3 regions of the Streptomyces sp. NPDC008238 genome follow, and region 1 is predicted to be linked to each of the others. Evidence: riboswitches for the same ligand, from Rfam matches in the RefSeq annotation. Region 1 holds a riboswitch; each other region holds the start of a gene.
What was found. A riboswitch is a leader RNA that binds a small molecule or an ion and turns the genes downstream of it on or off. The one in region 1 is predicted to bind cobalamin.

Region 1 (3,267 bases):
GGCCGTACAGCTCCCGCGCCGGGAGGGTTTTGCGGGCCAGGCCCGCGGCCTCGGCCTTGCGGTAGGCGGCGTCGAACTCCTCGCCCCACAGGTCGGCCAGCTCGGGCACGTCGGCGGGGGAGAACAGCGACCAGGTGCCGTCGGTGTCGACGCGGCGCATGAACTCGTCCGGGATCCAGTGCGCCAGGTTCAGGTTGTGGGTGCGGCGCGCCTCCTCACCGGTGTTGTCGCGCAGCTCCAGGAACTCCTCGATGTCCGCGTGCCAGGTCTCCAGGTAGACGCAGGCCGCGCCCTTGCGGCGGCCGCCCTGGTTCACGGCGGCGACGGAGGCGTCGAGGGTGCGCAGGAACGGGACGATGCCGTTGGAGTGCCCGTTGGTGCCGCGGATCAGCGAGCCGCGGGAGCGGATGCGGGAGTAGGACAGGCCGATGCCGCCGGCGTGCTTGGACAGCCGGGCCACCTGGTGGTAGCGGTCGTAGATGGAGTCCAGCTCGTCCAGCGGGGAGTCCAGCAGGTAGCAGGAGGACATCTGCGGGTGCCGGGTGCCGGAGTTGAAGAGCGTGGGGGAGCTGGGCAGGTAGTCCAGCCGGCTCATCAGTCCGTAGAGCGCCGCGACCTCGTCCACCGACCGGCTGGTGCCGTCCTCGGCCAGGCCGCAGGCGACGCGGAGCATGAAGTGCTGCGGGGTCTCGACGACCTGGCGGGAGATCGGGTGGCGCAGCAGGTAGCGGCTGTGCAGGGTGCGCAGGCCGAAGTAGCCGAAACGGTCGTCGGCGCCGTCGGCGAGCGCGGTGTCGACCAGGGCGTCCAGCCGGCCGGCGTGCTCGGCGACGAAGGCGGCGGTGCCGTCGGCGATCAGGCCCTCGCGGTGGCCCACGGCGATGGACGCGGAGAAGGAGACCGCGCCCTCGCCCGCCGCCTCGTCGGCGATGGCGAGGGTGAGCAGACGGGCGGCGAGCCGCGAGTACTGCGGGTCCTCCGCGATCAGTCCGGCGGCGGCCTCGGTGGCCAGCGCCCGCAGTTCCGCCTCGTCCGCGGCGGCGCTGCGGCCGCGCAGCGCGGCGGCGGCGACCCGGCCGGGGTCGGTGTCGGGGAGGTCTGCGGTCAGTTCCGTCAGGGTGCGCAGCAGTTCGGCCCCGGTTGAGGCAGGGTCCGATGCGGTGGCGGGTGCGGCGGGCGCGATGGTCACGTGTGCTCTCTCCCTCGTACGGCGGCGACGCGGAGGAGCGACGGGGCGCACGCGGGGCAGGCCAGGGCATGCCGCGGCGCGTCCGCCGGCCCAACCCGCGAGGCCCGGACACTTCACCGTCCGGACGGCGCGCCGGACGGTGCCGTCGGCAGGTACTCGGACTCGCGGGTATGCCCTGGGGCGCCCGCACACCGTTGCGGGGCAGTCCCGGATTCCCACCGGCTTCCCCTGCGGCGACAGCGGAGTTGAGCATACATCTAGTGGCGCCCGCTGGTGACACCACCAGATGTTGTGTCGGCGTGGTTACAGAGCGACGGGTTCACCGGTGCCAGTCGTGGCCGTCGCGGGAGTCGTGGACGTGTCCGGTCAGGGCCGCGAGGGCCAGGGCCAGGAAGAAGACCAGTGCGGTGACGGTGGCGAGGAAGGTTTCCATGCCCTCGACTCTCCTCCTCGCGCGGTCCCGCCGGGAGTGGCAGGACTGACGTGCTACCGCGAAATCCTGCCACGCCCCGGCGGCCGGTCTGCCATCCTGGAGGCATGCTGCAGAACGTGGCCGTGGTCCTGCTCGACGGAGTCCATCCCTTCGAACTCGGGGTCGTCTGCGAGGTGTTCGGAATCGACCGGTCGGACGACGGTCTGCCGGCCTACGACTTCGCCGTGGCCTCCGCGGAGAGCCCGACGCTGACGACACCCGCCGGGTTCACCGTCGGCACCCGGCACGGACTGGAACGGCTGGAGGAGGCCGACCTGGTCGCGGTGCCGGCCGGCGACTCCTATGTGGACCGGCAGTACCCGCCGGAGCTGCTGGACGCGCTGAACCGTGCCGTCGGACGCGGGGCGCGGGTGCTCAGCGTCTGCTCGGGGGTCTTCGCGCTGGCCGCCGCCGGCCTGCTGGACGGCCGCCGCTGCGCCGTCCACTGGAAGCACGCGGAGGAACTGGCGCGGCGCTACCCCCGGGTGCGGGTCGAGCCCGACGTGCTCTACGTGGACGAGGACCCGGTGATCACCTCGGCCGGCACCGCCGCCGGGATCGACGCCTGCCTGCACCTGGTGCGCAAGGAGCAGGGCAGCGACGTGGCCAACGCCATCGCCCGGCGCATGGTGGTGCCGCCGCACCGGGAGGGCGGCCAGACCCAGTACGTCGACCGCCCGCTGCCGCGCACCCGCTGCGACACCGTGGGCGAGGTCCTGGCGTGGATGGAACGGCACCTGGACCGCGTGGTCACCGTCGACGAACTGGCCGCCCGGGCGCACATGTCGCCGCGCACCTTCGCCCGCCGCTTCCAGCAGGAGACCGGTACGACGCCCTACCGCTGGCTGCTGGGCCAGCGCGTCCTGCTGGCCCGGGAGTTGCTGGAGGGCACCGACGAGACGGTGGACGCCGTCGCCGCGCGCGCCGGGTTCGGCAACGCGGCCACCCTGCGCCACCACTTCGCCCGCTGGGTGGGCACCACCCCCCAGGCGTACCGGCGCACCTTCCGCTGCCCGGTGCCGGCCGCCCGTACCGCATGACGACGGGCCGCCACCCCGTCCCAGGGCGGCGGCCCGTGCTCGTGGCCGGTGCGGCGGTCAGTGACCGGCGCCCACCGGCAGGTCCTTCTGCACGCCCGGGTCGCCGGCGTCGGCCGTGAAGTCGGCCTGGCTGGTCTCGTCGACGCCCTCGGGGGCCTTGAGGGCCCGCAGGACGAAGGTGAGGACGACGGTCACCACGACGTTGAGCACGAAGGCGGTCAGGCCGATGTAGCCGATCTGGCCGATGACCGGGATGGTGTCGGAGGAGCCGCCGAAGTGCTTCTGGGCCGGGCTGGCCACGCCGTACGCCACCCAGGTGCCGTAGACCATGCCGACCGCCCAGCCCGCCAGCAGCGCCCAGCGGTGGAACCAGCGGGTGAACAGGCCGCCGACCAGGGCCGGGAAGGTCTGCAGGATCCAGATGCCGCCCAGCAGCTGGAAGTTGATCGCGACCGTCTTGTCCATGGTGAGGACGAAGACCAGGGCGCCGACCTTGACCAGCAGTGAGACCACCTTGGAGACCTGGGTCTCCTGCGCCGGGGTGGCGTCGGGTTTGAGGAAGTCCT
Region 2 (3,267 bases), on a different contig from region 1:
CCCGCCCCGGTCGATGTCGCCGACCACGACCACCGGGAGCCGGGCGGCCCGCGCCAGGCCCATGTTGACGATGTCGCCCCGCCGCAGGTTGATCTCGGCCGGGCTGCCGGCGCCCTCGCAGATCACCGCGTCGTACCGGCCGCGCAGCTCCTCCAGGCAGTCCGTGACGGTCCGCAGCAGCTCCGCGCGGCTCCCGTTGTGGTAGCCGCGCGCGCTCATCTCGCCCACCGCGCGCCCCAGCAGGACGACCTGGCTCGTCCGGTCCCCGCCGGGCTTGAGCAGCACCGGGTTCATCAGGGCCGTGGGCTCCACGCGGGCCGCCTGCGCCTGCATCGCCTGGGCCCGGCCGATCTCGGCGCCCTCACGGGTGACGTACGAGTTCAGTGACATGTTCTGCGCCTTGAACGGCGCCACGGACACGCCCTGCCGCGCCAGCCACCGGCAGATCCCCGCCGTGACGACGCTCTTGCCGGCGTCCGACGTGGTCCCCGCGACCAGCAGGCCCCCGCCCCTCATGCGTGCCTCCTCCGACTCCGGGCGACCGCGCCCCACGCCAGGCGTCCGCCCACCGCGACCGCCAGCGCCAGCGCGCCGACCCGCCGCGACAGGCGTGCCGCCCGTTCGATGTCCCCTGCCTCCACCGGCCGGTTCCCCGCCCCGAGCACGGGCCGGTGCTCCACCCGCCCGCCATAGGCAAGCGTCCCCCCGAGGCGTACGCCCAACGCCCCCGCGAACGACGCCTCCACGGGCCCCGCGTTCGGGCTGGGGTGCCGGGAGCCGTCCCTGCGCCAGGTACGCCACGCCCCCCGGGGATCGGGCCCGGCGAGCACCGCGAGCGCGGCGGTCAGCCGGGCGCCGGGGTAGCCGGCCACGTCGTCCAGCCGGGCCGCGGCCCAGCCGAACCTCCGGTGACGCGGCGACTTGTGACCCACCATCGCGTCGAGGGTGTTCACCGCCCGGAAGCCCACCAGCCCGGGCACGCCGCCCAGCGCGCCCCACACCAGCGCGCCGACGACGGCGTCCGAGGTGTTCTCCGCGACGGACTCCACGACCGCCCGCGCCAACTGCGCCTCGTCCAGCGCCTGGGGGTCGCGGCCGCACAGATGGGGCAGCCGCTCGCGTGCCGCCTCCGTGTCGCCGGCGGACAGGGCGGCGCCGATGGCCCGCGCCTCCCGGACCAGGGAGGTCCCGCCGAGCACGGCCCAGGTCGCCGCCGCCGTCAGGGCGACGGACGCGGGGCCGGAACGGCGCACCGCACGCTGCAACCCCGTCGCGGTCGCCACGGCGCCGCCGGCGCACAGGACGGTGTGGAGGGCGCCGCGGCCGCGGTGGTCGCGCCACAACGCCCGCTCCAGGCGGGCGGCGGCACTCCCGAACACCGCCACGGGGTGACCGCGCCGCGGGTCGGCGAAACCGAGGTCGGCGAGCCAGCCGAGGGCCGCACCGGCGGCGAACACGCACGGCGCCGCGGCGCCGGTGTCGGGTGAACGGCCGGAGCCGCGCATCGCAGGAGTCCTCACTCAGGGTCCGCGCCCTGGTTCGACGTGACCGGCGACGAGAGTCTCCTGGCTCCCGGATCGGCGGCACCCCCGGCCTTCCAGCCCTTCCTCGGGCCGTGGCCATGGGCGGGGGTCCGCTCCCCGGTGACAGTGGCGGGACCGCGCCGGATTCGCACCGGACTTCCTCTCCTGCCGCCGTTTGGCGGTTCCGATACCACCACGGGCCGCTCCGGCCCGTCAACTCACCGCCACTGCCTGTGGAAAAGAAGAAACCCCAGCTCACGGCCGGAAAGCCGGGAGCTGAGGTCAACTTCACACCGCGGTGCGCGGTGACGTGCGGGTCAGGCGACGATCAGGTGGATCCCGTACGCCACCGCCGCCGCGCAGAGCGCGAAGCACAGGTAGGCGCCGGTGCGGGCGAGGGCGGTGGAGCCGCCCGTGGTGGAGGTGCCCGTCTCGCCGCCGGCCGTGCCCTGCTTGGACAGGCCGACGATGCCGAGGGTGAACAGGCCGACGAGTCCGACGGTCACGGCGAGGCTGACGCCGAAGACGGAGCCGAGGGCAGCCCAGTCGATGTGCATGGTGCTGGTTCCTTCCGGGGCCGGTGCGGCGCCGCCGTCAGGCGGAGGCCTTGGCGGGGTCGGTGTCGGCGGCGGTCGCGGTCAGGCCCGCGGGCGGCGGGATCACGGCGGCGATGGCCGTCGTGATGACGCCCGGCTCCTGGTCGTCGTGGGCGGCGTTGACGTTGGTGTGGTCGACGGGCTTGCGGCGGGAGGCGATCCAGATCGTGGTGCAGGCGGCCAGCGCCAGGACGGCGACCGCCGTGACGCCCCAGTCGCCCTGGTCGGCCAGGAGCGCGGCGCCGGCGGCGACCAGGCCCGCGGCCGGCAGGGTGAGCCCCCACGCGGCGAACATCCGTCCCGCGGTGCTCCAGCGGACGACGCCGCCCTTGCGGCCGACGCCGGCGCCCATGACGGAGCCGGAGCAGACCTGCGTGGTGGAGAGCGAGAAGCCGAGGTGCGAGGAGGCCAGGATGACGGTGGCGGCGCCGGTCTGGGCGGCGAAGCCCTGCGGCGGCTGGATGTCGGTGATGCCCTTGCCCATGGTGCGGATGATCCGCCACCCACCGATGAAGGTGCCGAGCGCGATGGCGAGTCCGGCCGAGACGATGACCCACAGCGGCGGGTCGGAGTCGGGGGCGACGACGTTGCCGGCGATCAGGGCAAGGGTGATGACACCCATGGTCTTCTGCGCGTCGTTGGTGCCGTGGGCGAGCGAGACGAGGCCGGCCGAGGCGATCTGCCCGGCCCGGTAGCCCTTGGCGGTGGCGGCCGGGTCGGTATTGCGGCCGATGCGGTAGGTCAGGCGGGTCGCCAGCATCGCGGCGACACCGGCGACCACCGGGGCGCAGACGGCCGGGATCAGGACCTTCATGACGACCGCGTCGCCGTTGATCGAGCCGAATCCGGCCGAGGCGACGGAGGCGCCGATGAGGCCGCCGAAGAGGGCGTGGGAGGAGCTGGAGGGGAGGCCCGCCAGCCAGGTCAGCAGGTTCCAGACGATCGCGCCGACGAGCCCCGCGAAGATGACCTCGGGCTTGATGCCCGTGCTCTCGTCGAGGATGCCGCCGGAGATCGTCTTCGCCACCTCGACGGAGAGGAAGGCGCCGACGAGGTTGAGCACGGCGGACATGGCCACCGCCGTCTTGGGCTTGAGTGCGCCAGTGGAGATGGTGGTCGCCATCGCATTGGCGGTGTCGTGGAAACCG
Region 3 (3,267 bases), on a different contig from region 1:
AGCTGAACCGGCCCCCTGACGCTCACACCTTGGGGCCTTGCGGGCGCTCGGTTGCCCGTCAGGCCCCAAGGGTCTTGCCCCCGTCGCTGCGGCTCTGCGTGCAGGTAGCGCAGGCCGCACCACGGACCGATGGCCGGCACCCAGCCCTTGGCCGGACGTGGGAGAACCGTTCGCTGGGATCGTGGGCGATGCGCCCGGTGCCGGCTGCGCGACGGGTGCCCCTCCGTCCCGGAAGGCGTCAGCCGCCGCTCGCCGTTCGCGCCGCCCAGCGGTCCTCCACCCTGGCGAGGCGCCAGTAGGCGATCGCGACGGCCCACACGGCCACGAACAGGCCGACGATCACGTAGCCGACGTTGTCGAGGTCGAGTCCTGCCACCCAGCCCGTGAAGCCGTCCGTCATGTCGAGCTTGTCGTGCAGGACACCGACGAGCTCGATGGTGCCGATGAGGAAGGCGACGGCGATCGACAGACCGGTGATCGTGAGGTTGTAGTAGACCTTGCGGACCGGGTTGGAGAACGCCCACTGGTAGGCGAAGTTCATGAAGGTCCCGTCGAGCGTGTCGAACAGGCTCATGCCGGCGGCGAACAGCAGCGGCAGGCAGAGGATCGCGTACCACGGCAGTCCCGCCGCGGCCCCGCTGCCGGCCATGACCATGAGCGCCACCTCGGTGGCCGTGTCGAAGCCCAGCCCGAACAGGAAGCCCAGGGGGTACATCTGGCCCGGGCGCGTGATCGCCTTCGTCAGCCGGCCCAGGATCCTGTTCATGAAGCCGCGCGAGTCCAGGTGCGCCTCGAGTGCGGACTCGTCGAAGGACCCCCGGCGCATGCTCCTGAAGACCCGGAGGATGCCCAGCAGCGCGACGAGGTTGAGCGCGGCGATGGCGTAGAGGAAGGTCCCCGAGACGGTGGTGCCGACCAGCCCGAGCGTCTGGTGGGTGCCGGAGTCCTCGTCGGCGAGGGTGCCGGCGAGCTGCGTGCCCGCGGCGACGAGGGCCGCCATGGCCACGACGACGCTCGAGTGCCCGAGGGCGAACCAGAAGCCCACCGAGACGGGCCGCTTGCCGTCCGCCATGAGCTTGCGCGTGGTGTTGTCGATGGCGGCGATGTGGTCGGCGTCGAAGGCGTGCCGCATCCCCAGCGTGTACGCGGTGACGCCGAGGCCCAGGCCGAAGGCCTTGGAACCGACCTCGTAGTGGTTCGGCACCACGAGGAGGAAGAGGATCCCGAAGGCGACGACGTGCAGCGCCACGATCACCGCCATCAGGCCGGCGGTGCGGACGGTGTCCTCGCGCCGCCAGCGGAAGGCCGCGGGCAGGCCGGATGCGGGCAGGTCGGATGTGGGCAGGGTCATGCGGTCACGCTCCAGCACCTCGTGGATCACTTCGTGAGATGCCGCGGCCGGTCTCCTGGCTTACGGGCGAAGCGCGCCCGCCTCTGCCTTCCCGGCCTTGGTGAGGCCAGTGGCACCGCCGATGGCGGAAGAGGCGGGAACTACCCGATCACAGTGGCGAGGGCCGCTCCGGAGTGAGCTTGCGTCAGCTGTCACCGGTCTTCCCGAGCACCACGGCGCGACCACCCTAGATTCCCTGGTGGGAGGCCTGCAAGGCTCCGGGACCGGAGGGGTTGAAGATCACATCCGGGCCTGTGGGGGCCACGCCCGTCCACCTCGTTCCGTCGAGCGTTCCGGACACGGCACCATCGACGGCCATCGTGTCCGCAGGCCGTCGCCGCACCCGTGCTTCCGAGGAAGGGACCGTGCCGACGCTCGGAACCCGAGGCCCCGACACATCCGTGCACCTCAAAACTTGCCGATCCGGCATGAGGCTTTGCCCCTTCTCCTGCCGGGAGCGCAGGCTCCGGTCGACGCGGTTGCCCACCGCTCCTCTCCCCTCGTCGATCTGTTTCCAGGAGGATCACTGATGACCACGCCCGCCCCATCCGCGGGAACGGACCAGTCCCAGGCGACTGCTGATCCACGCCGTTGGACGACCCTGATCGTGTGCTCGGTGGCCACGCTGATGGTCGTACTCGACGTATCGATCGTGAACATCGCCCTGCCCCGGGCGCAGCGCGACCTGGCCATGACCGATGCCGGCCGGCAATGGATGATCACCTCGTACGCCCTTGCGTTCGGCGGTCTCTTGCTGCTGGGCGGCCGCATCGCCGACCTGGCCGGACGCAAGCGAATACTCGTCACAGGCCTACTGGGGTTCGCCGCAGCCTCCATGCTCGGCGGCCTCGCCCCCACGCCGGGCGTCCTGTTCGCCGCCCGCGCGATGCAGGGCGCCTTCGCCGCGCTCCTGGCACCTGCGGCTCTGTCCCTGATCACCGTCGCCTTCACCGACCCGAAGGAGCGGGCCAAAGCCTTCGGGATCTACGGCGCCTTCCAGGGCGGCGGTGGTGCGGTCGGGCTGCTGCTCGGCGGCGTACTGACCGAGTTCGCCGGTTGGCGCTGGTGCATGTACATCAACGTTCCCATCGCGCTCGCCATGGTGATGGCGGCCCGACCGTCCGTCCGTGAGAGCCGCGCCGAGGGCGAACGTCACCTGGACATTCCCGGGGCTGCGCTCGTGACCGGAGGGCTGGTCGCCCTCGTCTTCGGGTTCACAGAAGCAGCGCAAGGCGGTGGCTGGGCGGCGCCACCGACGCTCCTCCTGCTGGCGGCCGCTCTTGTGCTGCTGACGGCGTTCGTCATGGTGGAGCGCCGCACCGCGCTCCCGATGCTGCCGCTGCGAGTGATCTCGGAGCGCAGCCGGGCAGGAGTGTTCCTGGGCAACCTCCTCATCGGAGCCGGGATGTTCGGCATGAACCTCTTCATGACCTACTTCCTGCAGGTCAATCTCCACTACACCCCGCTGCAGGCCGGATTCGCGTTCCTGCCCTTCAGCGTCGGCATCATCGCCACCACCACCCTCAGCGCACCACTGGTCGCCCGCTGGGGCCCCAAAACGCTCATGGTCGCGGGCTCGGCCCTGGCCACGACGGGCCTGCTGTGGCTGACCCGCCTGGACGGGGCCTCCGGCTACACGGGCGAAGTCCTGCCCACGCAACTGCTGGTCAGCATCGGGGTGGGCCTGTTCTTCCTGGCCGGCCCCAACGTCGTGCTTGCTGCCGTCGACCCGCAGGACGCCGGAGTCGCCAGCGCGGCCCTGAACACCAGTCAGCAGATCGGGGCCGCGCTGGGGCCGGCCCTGCTCAACACCCTCTATCTATCGGCAGTCACCGGCCATCTCGCCTCCCGCGGTACCAGCACCACGCCCTCCGTGC

Region 2: another riboswitch for cobalamin. It lies ahead of ACFZAU_RS17285 (cobalamin biosynthesis protein); the one in region 1 lies ahead of ACFZAU_RS05550 (ribonucleoside-diphosphate reductase subunit alpha).
Region 3: another riboswitch for cobalamin. It lies ahead of nicT (Nickel transporter NicT); the one in region 1 lies ahead of ACFZAU_RS05550 (ribonucleoside-diphosphate reductase subunit alpha).

Annotation. Positions count from the first base shown of each region.
Region 1 is NZ_JBIBGK010000002.1:159,618-162,884, reverse strand. It holds gene ACFZAU_RS05550 (ribonucleoside-diphosphate reductase subunit alpha) at 1-1,189, opposite strand, end outside; cobalamin riboswitch at 1,320-1,479, opposite strand; gene ACFZAU_RS05545 (GlxA family transcriptional regulator) at 1,727-2,701, shown strand; gene mctP (monocarboxylate uptake permease MctP) at 2,759-3,267, opposite strand, start outside.
Region 2 is NZ_JBIBGK010000006.1:314,553-317,819, forward strand. It holds gene ACFZAU_RS17280 (cobyric acid synthase) at 1-516, opposite strand, end outside; gene ACFZAU_RS17285 (cobalamin biosynthesis protein) at 513-1,505, opposite strand; cobalamin riboswitch at 1,560-1,685, opposite strand; gene ACFZAU_RS17290 (hypothetical protein) at 1,841-2,080, opposite strand; gene ACFZAU_RS17295 (inorganic phosphate transporter) at 2,118-3,267, opposite strand, start outside.
Region 3 is NZ_JBIBGK010000013.1:154,327-157,593, forward strand. It holds gene ACFZAU_RS25015 (cupin domain-containing protein) at 1-6, shown strand, start outside; gene nicT (Nickel transporter NicT) at 239-1,351, opposite strand; cobalamin riboswitch at 1,380-1,581, opposite strand; gene ACFZAU_RS25025 (MFS transporter) at 1,920-3,267, shown strand, end outside.